4 regions of the Parageobacillus sp. NEAU-HV-2 genome follow, and region 4 is predicted to be linked to each of the others. Evidence: predicted binding sites of a transcription regulator. Region 4 holds the regulator's gene; each other region holds the start of a gene.

Region 1 (3,144 bases), on a different contig from region 4:
TGCGCTCGATGTCGGCAATATCGACGACTGGGCGTTCTTGATTTACGCCGTTTTGTAATTGTTTTTCTAATTTTAACTCTTCGTCACGCAATTTCGCTGCCAGTTCATAATTTTCTTCTTGCGCTGCTTTTGCTTTTTCTTTGGCGATTTGCGCAAGGCGTTCTTGAATTTGTTTTTCATCTGTTGGACCGATGCGCAAGTTCGCTTTTGAGCCGGCTTCGTCTAACAAGTCGATCGCTTTGTCCGGCAAGAAGCGGTCTTGAATGTAACGATGCGATAATTTAACGCACGCTTCAATCGCTTCGTCCGTATATTGGACGTGGTGGAATTGTTCATATTTCGGTTGAATCCCTTTTAAAATCGTAATCGCCTCTTCGACCGTTGGTTCATGCACGATAACTGGTTGGAAACGGCGTTCCAGCGCAGCGTCTTTTTCAATTTGGCGGTATTCTTTTAACGTTGTCGCACCGACGACTTGCAATTCCCCACGCGCAAGGGCTGGTTTTAAAATGTTGCCGGCGTCCATCGAGCCTTCTGCCGCACCGGCGCCGACGAGCAAGTGAATTTCGTCGATAAACAGAATGACGTTTTTCCGGCGTTGCAATTCAGAAATGAGCCGTTTCATTCTTTCTTCAAATTGACCGCGAATGCCTGTATTGGCGACAAGCGAGGCGACATCAAGCAAATATACTTCTTTATTTAATAGTTTTTCTGGAACTTGTCCTTCCGCGATTTTCAAGGCAAGCCCTTCGACAATCGCTGTTTTCCCGACGCCAGGTTCCCCGATTAATACCGGGTTGTTTTTATTGCGGCGGTTTAAAATTTCGATGACGCGTTCAATTTCTTTATCACGGCCGATGACCGGGTCAATCAGACCCGCTTTCGCAAGCTGTGTTAAGTTGCGGCCGAATTGGTCTAAGAAACCGCCGTTTCTTTTACCGTTCCGATTCCATTTGAATGGTTGTGACATGTTTGTTGATGGTGTGTCCATTTCCGAAATTGGCGAAAATCCGTCGATAAAGAAATCATCAAACGGGAACGACGAGAAATTATTGAAACCGAAATTGATCGGGACAGTCAGCTCTTGTTTTTGTTTTTCATAACATTCGTGGCAAAGATGCAATTGCTTTTTCTCATGATTGAATTGCAAACTTACAAATACCGTAGCTTCGTTTTGATGGCATACTTGACAAAGCATGAGGCATAACCTCCTTTTTTGTCAATTGACTTTGACTAACTTTGACTTTCTGACTTTATTATACTTTGACCTTTTTTGACTTTCAAGTGTTTTTTACAAAAAAATTTGTTGTAACCGTGAAATGTTTTTGAAGGAATAGTGAATAATGTACGGATAAGGAAAAGCTATGGTATAGTTAAGTCTAGAAAAATAGAACAAAGGGGAAATGAAAAAGTGAAAAAGCTTTCGTTGTTTTTGTCATTGATGTTAATATTGTTTTTATTTGCCGCCTGCAGCCAGGAAAAGCGAGAGGATAAACCGGCAATGCTTGAAGTTCAGCTTCAAACACCGGATCATATTGAATTAAATAAGGAAACGACCCTTTCTTGTATCGTGACATACGGTGGGGAAAAAGTGGATGACGCGGACGAAGTGAAGTTTGAAGTATGGAAACATGGAAGCGAGAAGCATGACATGTTAACCGCCAAAAATGATGGAGATGGCAAATATTCTGTGAAAAAGACGTTTACTGAACCGGGGACGTATTCCGTCGTCAGCCATGTGACAGCGCGAAATATGCATAATATGCCGAAAAAAGATATCGTTGTTGGCACACCGAGCGATCAGCCGCAAAATCACGCAGAGGAACAACACGGCGATGAACACCATCATGCCGATGTCGCGATGATGCTTCAAGAAAAACAATTTTCCGTAAATAAAGAAGCGCATTTAACGGTACATATTACTCATGACGGCCAGCCGCTGACGAAAGCGAAAGTTCATTTTGAAATTTGGCAAGGAAACAGCAAACACAAGTTTATCGAAGCAAGCGAAAAACAAGCAGGCCAATACGAAGCAACGACAACGTTTCAAGAAAAAGGGACATATTCTGTAAAAATTCATGTGGAAACGGAACAATTGCACGAACATCAAGTAGAGCAAATTACGGTGCAATGAAGGGATGCCCTATAGCGGCATCCTTTTTTTACTGTCATCCCGTCTTTATTGGACCATGCCGACATATATATGGGAGTGAATAGTGGACAAGGAGAGGGAGATGGCAGAAGTGGCTGGAAAATGGTCGGATGCTTGGCAAATCGCCGCCGTTTACGTCGGCACCGTCGTCGGTGCGGGATTTGCCACAGGAAAAGAAATTATCGAGTTTTTTACGCAATACGGAACGTCGGGAACGATCGGCATTATCATTAGCGGCATCTTGTTTACGTGGGGCGGCGCGCGCATGATGGTAATGGCGCGGAAAGTGAAGGCCGCTTCTTATCAACAGTTTAACCGCTATTTATTCGGAAAAGAAGTTAGTCCCGTTATTTCTATCATCATGACGTTGATGATTGTTGGAGTCACCGCCGTGATGATGGCCGGTGCAGGGGCGGTGTTTGAGGAGCAGCTTGGGCTGCCGCGGCAAGTCGGAATTGTAGCGACGTTATGTTTATCGCTGTTGGTCATGATGTACGATATAAAAGGGCTATTTGGCGTAAACGCCTTGATTGTTCCGATGATGGTGCTATTTAGCGCCATTGCGCTCGGAAAGCTGATCACCATGGGCGAATGGTGCGGAACGGGGCTGAAAGCGACAGACTACTCATTAAGAGCGTTTCTTTCCCCATTTTCGTATGCGGCGTTTAACTTGGCGATGGCGCAGCCTGTGCTCGTGCCGCTGGCTTGCGAAGTAGGGGACGAGCGCACGGTACGGCGCGGCGCGGTGCTTGGCGGGCTACTGCTTACCGGCATTTTATTAAGCAGCCATTTGGTACTCTTATCGTTTCCGTATGCAATGAATTACGATATTCCGATGGCGGAAGTCATCCGCTCGTTTTTCTCTGTTTTTTACTGGGTGTATATCATTGTGATTTACGGGGAAATTTTTACGTCCATTATCGGCGGCATTTTTGGCCTGCAGCGGCAGGCACGCACGCTCGTTTCTATTCCTAACGCCTTGTTTCTTGCCG
Region 2 (3,144 bases), on a different contig from region 4:
TTCCTGCTGCCATTGCGCTTTCATGCTGTTTGCTTTTTCCCGTAAATCCGCAAGTTCCTTCGTGAGCGCTTCAAGACGTTCTTTGCTCGCCTCATCCGTTTCTTTTCGCAACGCTGCTTCTTCGATTTCGAGCTGCATCACGCGGCGCATCACTTCATCCAACTCCGATGGCATCGAGTCCATTTCCGTACGAATCGTCGCACACGCCTCATCAACTAAGTCAATCGCTTTATCCGGCAAAAAGCGGTCGGAAATGTAGCGGTCCGCCAATGTCGCGGCGGCAACAAGGGCACGGTCATGAATTTTCACACCGTGATGAACTTCAAATCGCTCTTTTAAGCCACGCAAAATCGAAATCGTATCTTCCACGCTCGGTTCTTCAACAAGCACTTGCTGGAAACGTCGTTCAAGCGCCGGATCTTTTTCGATATATTGCCGGTATTCATCCAGTGTTGTTGCACCGATGCAATGCAGCTCGCCTCGCGCCAACATCGGCTTTAACATGTTGCCCGCATCTATCGCTCCTTCTGCCTTGCCGGCACCGACAATCGTATGTAATTCATCGATAAATAAAATAATCCTCCCTTCACTTTTCTTGATTTCGTTTAACACCGCTTTAAGACGTTCTTCAAATTCGCCGCGGAATTTCGCGCCCGCCACAAGCGAGCTCATATCTAACGCAAAAATCGTTTTGTCTTTTAATCCTTCGGGAACGTCTTTGCGGACAATGCGTTGGGCCAGTCCTTCGACGATTGCCGTTTTTCCGACCCCCGGCTCGCCGATTAATACCGGATTATTTTTCGTTTTCCGCGATAAAATGCGAATAACGCGGCGAATTTCGCTATCGCGGCCGATCACCGGATCGATTTTTCCCGCTTTCACTTCCGCGACTAAATCGCGGCCATATTTTTTTAACGCTTCATATGTAGCTTCCGGCGTTGGACTTGTCACGCGCTGATTCCCCCTTATTTCCATCAGTACTTTCGATAATGAAGAACGGTGGATGCCATAACGGCGGAAAAGCTCGCCGATATCATCCGTTTCTGACACCATGGCAAGCAGCAAATGCTCGACGGAAATATATTCGTCTTGCATCGTTTTCGCTTCTTTTTCCGCATTCGTCAGCACCCGCTGCAGCCGCGAAGACAAATAAACGCTTTCCGCTCCCGTTCCTAGCACCTCTGGCTTTTTCTTTAACAACACTTGCAGTTCATGAATGAATGCGTCTATGTTAACACGAAGCAGTGTGAATATTCTTTTGGCAAGTCCTTCTTCTTGCTCCAATAAGGCCAGCAGCAAATGTTCGACATCGAGCTGCTGATGGTGATGTTTCACGGCAGTCGACTGGGCCGTCATCAATGCCTCTTGCACTTTTTCGGTAAATTTTTGAATATCCATCTACTCCCCTCCTTTTTGACCTTTTTTGACCTTTGTATATATTATAGCGGATGCTTCCTTGTGATTTCAAATAGAAAGCCACTCCTTGACCGGAATGGCTTTATGATGGGCCAAAGCCCATCTTAACCTCTTATTTTATCCCCTTTGACGTTGGCCACCGGCAGCAACGCCGGTTTTCTTGGCTTATTGCCGTTACGGTTTTCGCACATATGTCCAATGGCGATTATGATTCGATGTTTCTGGAAACGTATCTCCTGCATTGAGCTTGATTTTTTTCGGATTTTTGACATTATCTCCTGTTTCGCCAATTTCGATGTATACCCCGTTGTTCGGTGCTTTATCTCCTGGTTTGAAATGGCGTGATTGACCCATTGTCGTATTCCCCCTTTATTTAGAGTGCATTTTTATCATTCCCTCTCCCTCGTTTATTCATAACCGGACAAATAATGGCTGCATAAAAAACACCGGGTATATTCCCGGTGCTATTTCAATAAAGAAACTAAAATCGCTTTTTGCACGTGAAGGCGGTTGCCCGCCTGCTGAAATACGTACGAATTCGGTCCATCAATCACATCCGCGACCACTTCTTCCCCACGATGGGCCGGCAGGCAATGCAAAAACATATAATCCGGTTTCGCATGTTTCACTAATTCACCATTTACCTGAAACGGCTGGAATACGGCAAGACGCTGCTCGCTTTCTTGTTCCTGGCCCATGCTCGTCCATACGTCCGTATAAATAACGTCGGCATCGGCAACGGCTTCGATTGGGTTGTGTGTCACCGTAATGGTTGCCCCGCATTGTTTCCCAATTTGCACGGCTGCATTTACATAAGTTTCTTTCGGTTCATAGCCATGCGGGCAAGCGATGGTGCAGTCCATGCCGACCTTAGCAGCGGCAATCATCAGCGCATGAGCGACATTGTTTCCATCGCCGACATAAGCAAGTTTCAATCCTTTTAACGTCTTCTTTACTTCATAAATCGTCAATAAATCGGCAAGCGCCTGGCACGGATGATCATCGTCAGTCAATCCGTTAATCACCGGAATCGTCGCATATTGAGCGAGCTCCTCAATTTTACTATGTGCAAACGTCCGAATCATAATCGCGTCTACATATTGTGACAACACTCGTGCGGTATCGGCGATCGTTTCACCGCGTCCGAGCTGCAAATCATTGCTGTTTAAATAAAGCGCGCTCCCGCCAAGCTGAATCATTCCTACCTCAAATGATACCCTCGTACGCGTAGACGGTTTTTCAAAAATCATCGCCAACGTTTTCCCGATAAGCGGAGTGTAAGATTGTCCGGCAAGCTGCTTTTCTTTTAATTGCGCAGCAAGCGTCAGTAAATAATGAATGTCTTCTGTCGAAATATCCATCAATGTTAAAAAATCTTTTCCTTTTAGGGAAACGACTGTGTTCATACGATCACCGCTTTCTCCATTTGTTTTTTCTTTTCAAGCCACTCTTGAATCGACGAAACCGCAAACGGATTCACGCCGATCGCTTGCAAAAAGAGAGCAAGCGTCTCTTTTTCGGTAAACACCATGATTTGACGGGACAACGCAATCGTTCGATATTCAAAACTTGTTTCATCCTTTTGCAAATCGAGAAACGCCAGTGCTTCTTTTCGCTTCACCCATTCGGAAAATGGCACGCCAGAAACAATGATTAATTGTTTTTCTTTTATTTGTTCACGCAATGGTTCATCTATTTCTCCATTTATATAAATTTCCCGCGCCTCGC
Region 3 (3,144 bases), on a different contig from region 4:
CCGCTTCCAAACACGGAAGCTGTTTCTCAACAATAACGGCCATAATATTTAACAATGTTTGTTTGCGTTGCTCTAAGCTTTTGGCAAGCCATAAAAACTGCCGGTATTTATCTTTGACAAAGCCGTGGACTTGGCTGTCGCGATAATGGGTCATTTGCTGTTCATACATCCGATTCCAGACGAGTTCCGGATGCACATCGTCGTTAAAGAAAATGCGCCATTGGCCTTCCGGACCGCGTTCGACAATCATATCGGGGATGATAAAATGCGGCATCTCCTTTGTATAATGAATGCCAGGGCGCGGTTCAAGCGTGCGGATTAAATCCCATACACGCTGCAACGAAGCAATATCGACCCCAAGTTGCTTCGCCAACGTTTTCCATGACTTTTCGGCAAATAAGGAAAAATGATGTTTGATGATTTGTTCGGCGAATTCATCCCGATTTGGCAAGCGCTGCAACTGCAAATATAAACATTCTTCCAAACTGCGTGCGCCAACGCCTGCCGGCTCTAATGACTGCACAATTTCAAGCGCCTTTTCCGCTTCTTCCCTTGAAATAGCTAATCGATCAGCAATTTCCTCCAACCCGATCCGCAAATAGCCGTCTTCATCAAGGGAAGCGATGAGGTAACGCACGGCGCGTTCTTCCTGTTTTGCAAGCGAAAGTGCCGGCAGCTGGGCCATTAAATGCGCCGAAAGCGTTTCGGAATGCGTGCTCATATTTTCCAGCCATTGCTTCTTGTCTTTCTCCGATAAGCGGCGCCCGCTTCGCTTCCAGCGATGATCGCGAATTTCCAAAAAAGGATTATCGAGAGACTGTTCGTATAAAAAAGTTTGCAGTTCCACGGCAGAGTACTGCAACAGTTCAATCGCCTGCGTCAGTTCTTTTGTCAACGCCAGCTTCAGCCGTTGCTCTTGCAATAATTCCGCCCTCATCATCCATCCCCCTTTTCTTTTATTGTACACTACTGTCCCTTCTGCATGGTATAGAAATAATTTGCTAACTACATGAGCAAAGTGAAACAACACGGTTACTATTTGATTCTCACCATAGCCGAACACGTTCTATAGCATATATATATATTCAATAAAAGCAAAAAACCTGCCGCTTTTCGCAGCAGGTTTCGTTTTTATACGCCCTCGGCAGGATTCGAACCCACGCTAAGAGAACCGGAATCTCTCGTGCTATCCACTACACTACGAGGGCATCATGTTCAGTTGCATGTTCAATTATAGTAGAAACTTCTCTAATTTGCAAGAGGGAAAATGTGTTTAAAAAATAAAAAAGAGGTTATGATGAAAAGAGGGATGTTTGACATCGTTCACGAATAATTATAAGGTGAGGTTGAAGGCGTTTCGTTTGACCTTCATTGACCATTCCGGTATGATAAAAATACATATGATTAGTCAATGGCAAAGGAGGAAACTTCATGTATTTAATCCCTACCGTTATCGAACAGACAAACCGCGGAGAACGTGCGTACGACATTTATTCCCGCTTATTAAAGGACCGTATCATTTTTCTCGGCACTCCGATTGATGATCAAGTAGCAAACTCGATCGTTTCGCAGCTGTTATTTTTAGCCGCGGAAGATCCGGAAAAAGACATTTCGCTTTATATTAACAGCCCAGGCGGTTCGATTACGGCCGGCTTAGCGATTTACGATACGATGCAATTTATTAAGCCGGACGTCTCGACAATCTGCATCGGCATGGCTGCGTCTATGGGAGCATTTTTGCTCGCTGGCGGCGCCAAAGGAAAACGATTCGCTTTGCCAAACAGCGAAATCATGATCCATCAACCGCTTGGCGGCGCCCAAGGTCAAGCAACTGAAATCGAGATTGCCGCCAAACGCATCCTTTTCTTGCGCGATAAGTTAAATCGCATTCTCTCTGAAAATACGGGTCAGCCGATTGAAGTGATTGAACGCGACACCGACCGCGACAACTTTATGACGGCGCAAAAAGCGCAAGAATACGGAATCATTGACCGCGTATTAACACGTTCAGATGAAAAGTAAAGCAAAAAAGGCTGCTTCGCTATCTTGTGAAGCAGCCGCTTTTTTATTTTTCTTTTTGCACATAGCTGGCCAGCTTTTCAATCGCTTCCTTTTCGTCAGGACCGTCCGCGATCAATGTAATGACAGAACCGCTGCTAATCGCCAGGCTCATTAATCCCATAATGCTTTTGGCGTTTACTCGCTTTCCGTCTTTTTCTAGAAAAATGTCCGCAGAAAAGCGGTTCGCCTCCTGCACAAACAACGCAGCCGGGCGCGCTTGCAGTCCCGTTTTTAATTTTACTTCCACTTGTTTCTCAACCATGCTCTCCATCTCCCCTTTTATTTTTTATAATGATTTATGAAAATCCACAGGCTTTCCAGCGCGAAGCCGTTCGGCAATTTCATCGATTTTGCGCAAGCGGTGGTTAATTCCCGATTTGCTGATCTTGCCTCCGGATACTAATTCCCCTAATTCTTTTAGTGTCACATCTTGATGTTGCATGCGCAATTCGGCAATTTCCCGCAGCTTATCCGGGAGGGAGCTTAATCCGATCGTTTCGTCAATGTAGCGAATATTTTCGACTTGACGGAGCGCAGCGCCAATCGTTTTATTGAGATTAGCCGTTTCACAGTTGACAAGCCGGTTGACTGAATTTCTCATATCGCGCACAATGCGAATATCTTCAAAGCGCAACAGCGCTTGATGGGCGCCGATAATATTTAAAAATTCGGCAATTTTTTCTGCCTCTTTTAAATACGTAATAAACCCTTTTTTTCGTTCCAACGTTTTCGCATTCAGTGAAAAATGACTGTTCATTAATTCACATAATGAATTGTTATGTTCTTCATAAAGGGAAAAAATCTCTAAATGGTACGAGGACGTTTCTGGATTGTTGACCGATCCGCCGGCAAGAAACGCGCCCCGCAAATAAGAACGCTTACAGCACTTTTTTTTCACTAATTCCGGCGAAATCGCGTGAATTAGTGAAAAATCCTCCTTCAATATTTGCAAATCCTTTAACAGTTTATGCGCGCCATCAATAATGCGGACAATGTACACATTATTTTTTTTCAAACGCATTTTTTTGCGAACGAATAGTTCAACCGTGACGCTATACCCTTTCTTTAACAAAGTGTAAATTC
Region 4 (3,144 bases):
CTTCGCGAATTAGACCTAGTAAGATATGCTCCGTGCCAATATTATTATGGCCAAGACGGATGGCTTCTTCTTGGGCCAGCGCCAATACTTTTTGCGCCCGTTCTGTAAACCTGCCAAACATCATTATTCATCACCCTCCATATTTTTTCTCTCTTCCATTTTCAGACGTTCCCGTATTAATGCCGCACGGCGAACGTCCCTCTCCTCCGGTCTTAGTACACCGCCGGCATATTGTTGCAAAAACCCAGGCTGTGTCAAAATCATTAGCTCATTTAAAATATTGCGTGAAATATTTTTAATATATCCTAAATCAATTCCTAAACGCACGTCGGACAAACATTGCGCCGCTTCTTTCGATTCAATCATCCGGCAGTTGGCCAATATTCCATAGGAGCGAAATACTCTGTCTTCTAATTGTATGTTTAAAGTTTTGACTAATGCCTCCCTTGCCATTCTTTCCTGGGTGATTAATTGTTGAACGACGCTTTGTAAATCTTCGACAATATCTTCTTCTGATTTTCCTAATGTAATTTGATTTGATATTTGAAATATATTCCCTAAAGCCTCACTACCTTCTCCGTATGTTCCGCGTACTACCAATCCTAATTGATTAATAGCTGGAATAATGCGATTGATTTGCTGCGTTAAAACGAGGGCGGGAAGATGCATCATCACAGAGGCGCGCATCCCTGTCCCAACGTTGGTCGGGCAGCTTGTTAAATAGCCGAGTTTTTCATCAAAGGCATAATTCACATATTCTTCAATCCAATCATCGAGCTCATTCGCTGCTTCTAATGCTTCGGTTAATTGCAGCCCTGGAAATAAGCATTGAATGCGAATGTGGTCTTCTTCGTTGATCATAATACTCACTTCTTCATTTTCCGAAAGCAAGCAAGCACCAAATGGCGAATCTTCTGCTAAGTGTGGGCTAATTAAGTGTTTTTCTACTAATACCCTTTTTTCAATCGGTTGAAGCTCCGACATTTTCAACAATTCAAAACGACCGACTGAACGGTGAGAACGATAGGCAAATGTTCGTTCAAACAAGGAAACAATTTGCTGTGCTTCTTCGTTGCTAAACACGGTTGGAAAACGGAAGTCAACGATGTTTCGTGCCAAACGGATACGGCTGCTTAACACAATATCGGAATCAGGACCTTCTTGGCTCATCCAAGAACTAACGGCCGTATTAAAAAACTTTTCAAATGACATACCGCTACATTTCCCCCTCTCCATGCTGACGCAGCTGATATTCCAAAGAACGAATTTGGTCGCGGACTTCTGCCGCCTTTTCAAATTCTTCTCTTGCTACAAATTCTTGCAGTTTTTGTTTTAGGATGGAGAGTTGTTTGCGCAGATGAAGCACTCCGCCTTTTCGTTTCGGTATTTTTCCAGAATGGGTCGTATTTCCGCTATGAAGTCTTTTTAATATTGGGGGCAAATATCGCGCAAATGTCTGATAACAGTTGGAGCAGCCAAAACGCCCGATTTGGGTGAACTGATCGTAGGTCATTTTACATGTTTCACATTGTAAAATATCCGGGCTTGAGAACGTATTGGCGGTCATTTTTTTCATCGGTGCCTGGAAATTAAGTAATCCAGCTAATAGATTGTTTAAAGAAAAAGCATCGTTTTCGTAAAACATAAACATATCGCCATGCTCTTTCGCGCATTGTTCACAAAGATGAAATTCGGTTTTTTCGCCGTTGATAATTTTCGTGAAATGCATCGTCGCTGGTCTTTGTTTACACTCTTGACATATCAACGCGGTCTCCTCCCCTATTTGTATTTCAGCGATGTTAGCATCGCTTTGAGCATGCGCGCCCGTAACTCATCCCGCTGAGGCAAATCGATATATAAAACAGAGCGATCCATCACGCTTAACATAATTTTTGCTTCTCGCTCAGAGATGACTTTTTCTTCGACAAGGCGTTCAATAATATCTTCCGCATTGGATTGGCTGATGCGGTGTCCCACTAATTCCAACAATTGATTAATTAATTGCGCCTCGCTTTTCGTTTTCACTTTCATAATGCGAATATAGCCGCCGCCTCCGCGTTTGCTCTCGACAATATATCCTCTCTCGAGCGTAAATCTTGTATTGATGACATAATTAATTTGTGATGGAACACACTGAAATTTATTAGCAATTTCACTGCGTTTAATCTCGACAATATCTTTGTCGCTCATATTTAATACTTGTTTTAAATATTGCTCGATAATATCGGAAATGTTTGGCACTCTACCTCCTCCTTAGCAACCAAAGTTGACTTTGACTATATTTGACCTTACTTCTACTATATAGTGTATTATAAAAAAATGCAAGAGTTACCGATAAAAACGACTAGTTATAGGATATCCTTTTTTGCAAAAAATGAAACATCAACATCGTTTTTACATACGGTCAAGGAAAGGAAACATAAGCAAATGAGGTAAAAAAAGAAGCATGCCCTTCACAAGAAAGACATGCTTCTTTATCCTGCCTAGCAACGACCTACTCTTGCAGGGGCGCTGGCCCCAACTACCATCGGCGCTGGAGAGCTTAACTTCCGTGTTCGGGATGGGAACGGGTGTTTCCTCTCCGCCATTGTCACTAGGCAAGTTGTTCAATTGACATAAATAATTATATTCATCTGATCGATTTTGTCAAGAAGGAGTTCATTCCTTCAAAACTAGATAACCGTTTGTTGGGAAGAAGCCGGGCGCCTGCGCGCTGTCTAGCTCCGGACGCCATCGGCTCGCGACGCTTCGGTCCCGTTGCGGCGGCGACAGCCTCCTCACGGGCCCTCCAGCGCACCTCGCCGATAGGCGGGCGTCCTCCGCTTTTCTGATGTCTAGCTCCGGCTCCTAGCCCCTTGGGTCGCTTCAGACCTGCTGTGGCGGCGACAGCCTCCTCGCAGGTCTTCCAGCGCCCAGCGGGGCTAACCAGTCGCCTGCGCTTTTCGTGGTTAAGTCCTCGATCGATTAGTATCCGTCAGCTGCACGTGTCGCCACGCTTCCACCTCGGACCTATCGACCTCGTCATCTTCGAGGGATCTTACTCGCTTACGCGATGGGAAATCTCATCTTGAGGGGGGCTTCACGCTTAGATGCTTTCAGCGCTTATCCCTTCCGCACATAGCTACCCAGCGGTGCCCCTGGCGG

The links. Region 4 encodes CtsR, which represses protease genes until heat stress. Its sites were predicted from a motif close to ATGGTCAATAAAGGTCAAACA; they were not measured.
Region 1: the regulator CtsR is predicted to act here: its motif matches at 1,261-1,281, upstream of AC1WMD_RS01900 (ATP-dependent Clp protease ATP-binding subunit).
Region 2: the regulator CtsR is predicted to act here: its motif matches at 1,411-1,431, upstream of clpB (ATP-dependent chaperone ClpB).
Region 3: the regulator CtsR is predicted to act here: its motif matches at 1,359-1,379, upstream of clpP (ATP-dependent Clp endopeptidase proteolytic subunit ClpP).

What each region holds. Positions count from the first base shown of each region.
Region 1 covers NZ_JBXUJJ010000001.1:342,546-345,689, forward strand. The annotation lists gene AC1WMD_RS01900 (ATP-dependent Clp protease ATP-binding subunit) at 1-1,198, opposite strand, end outside; gene AC1WMD_RS01905 (FixH family protein) at 1,412-2,134, shown strand; gene AC1WMD_RS01910 (YkvI family membrane protein) at 2,235-3,144, shown strand, end outside.
Region 2 covers NZ_JBXUJJ010000001.1:218,343-221,486, reverse strand. The annotation lists gene clpB (ATP-dependent chaperone ClpB) at 1-1,398, opposite strand, end outside; gene AC1WMD_RS01230 (YjzC family protein) at 1,591-1,770, opposite strand; gene argF (ornithine carbamoyltransferase) at 1,881-2,822, opposite strand; gene carB (carbamoyl-phosphate synthase (glutamine-hydrolyzing) large subunit) at 2,819-3,144, opposite strand, start outside.
Region 3 covers NZ_JBXUJJ010000005.1:112,024-115,167, reverse strand. The annotation lists gene rpoN (RNA polymerase factor sigma-54) at 1-937, opposite strand, end outside; tRNA gene AC1WMD_RS10205 (tRNA-Arg) at 1,137-1,208, opposite strand; gene clpP (ATP-dependent Clp endopeptidase proteolytic subunit ClpP) at 1,432-2,022, shown strand; gene AC1WMD_RS10195 (HPr family phosphocarrier protein) at 2,066-2,323, opposite strand; gene whiA (DNA-binding protein WhiA) at 2,348-3,144, opposite strand, start outside.
Region 4 covers NZ_JBXUJJ010000014.1:31-3,174, reverse strand. The annotation lists gene clpC (ATP-dependent protease ATP-binding subunit ClpC) at 1-124, opposite strand, end outside; gene mcsB (protein-arginine kinase McsB) at 124-1,212, opposite strand; gene mcsA (protein-arginine kinase activator protein McsA) at 1,217-1,765, opposite strand; gene AC1WMD_RS16465 (CtsR family transcriptional regulator) at 1,780-2,241, opposite strand; rRNA gene rrf (5S ribosomal RNA) at 2,482-2,598, opposite strand; partial or broken rRNA gene AC1WMD_RS16455 (23S ribosomal RNA) at 2,945-3,144, opposite strand, start outside.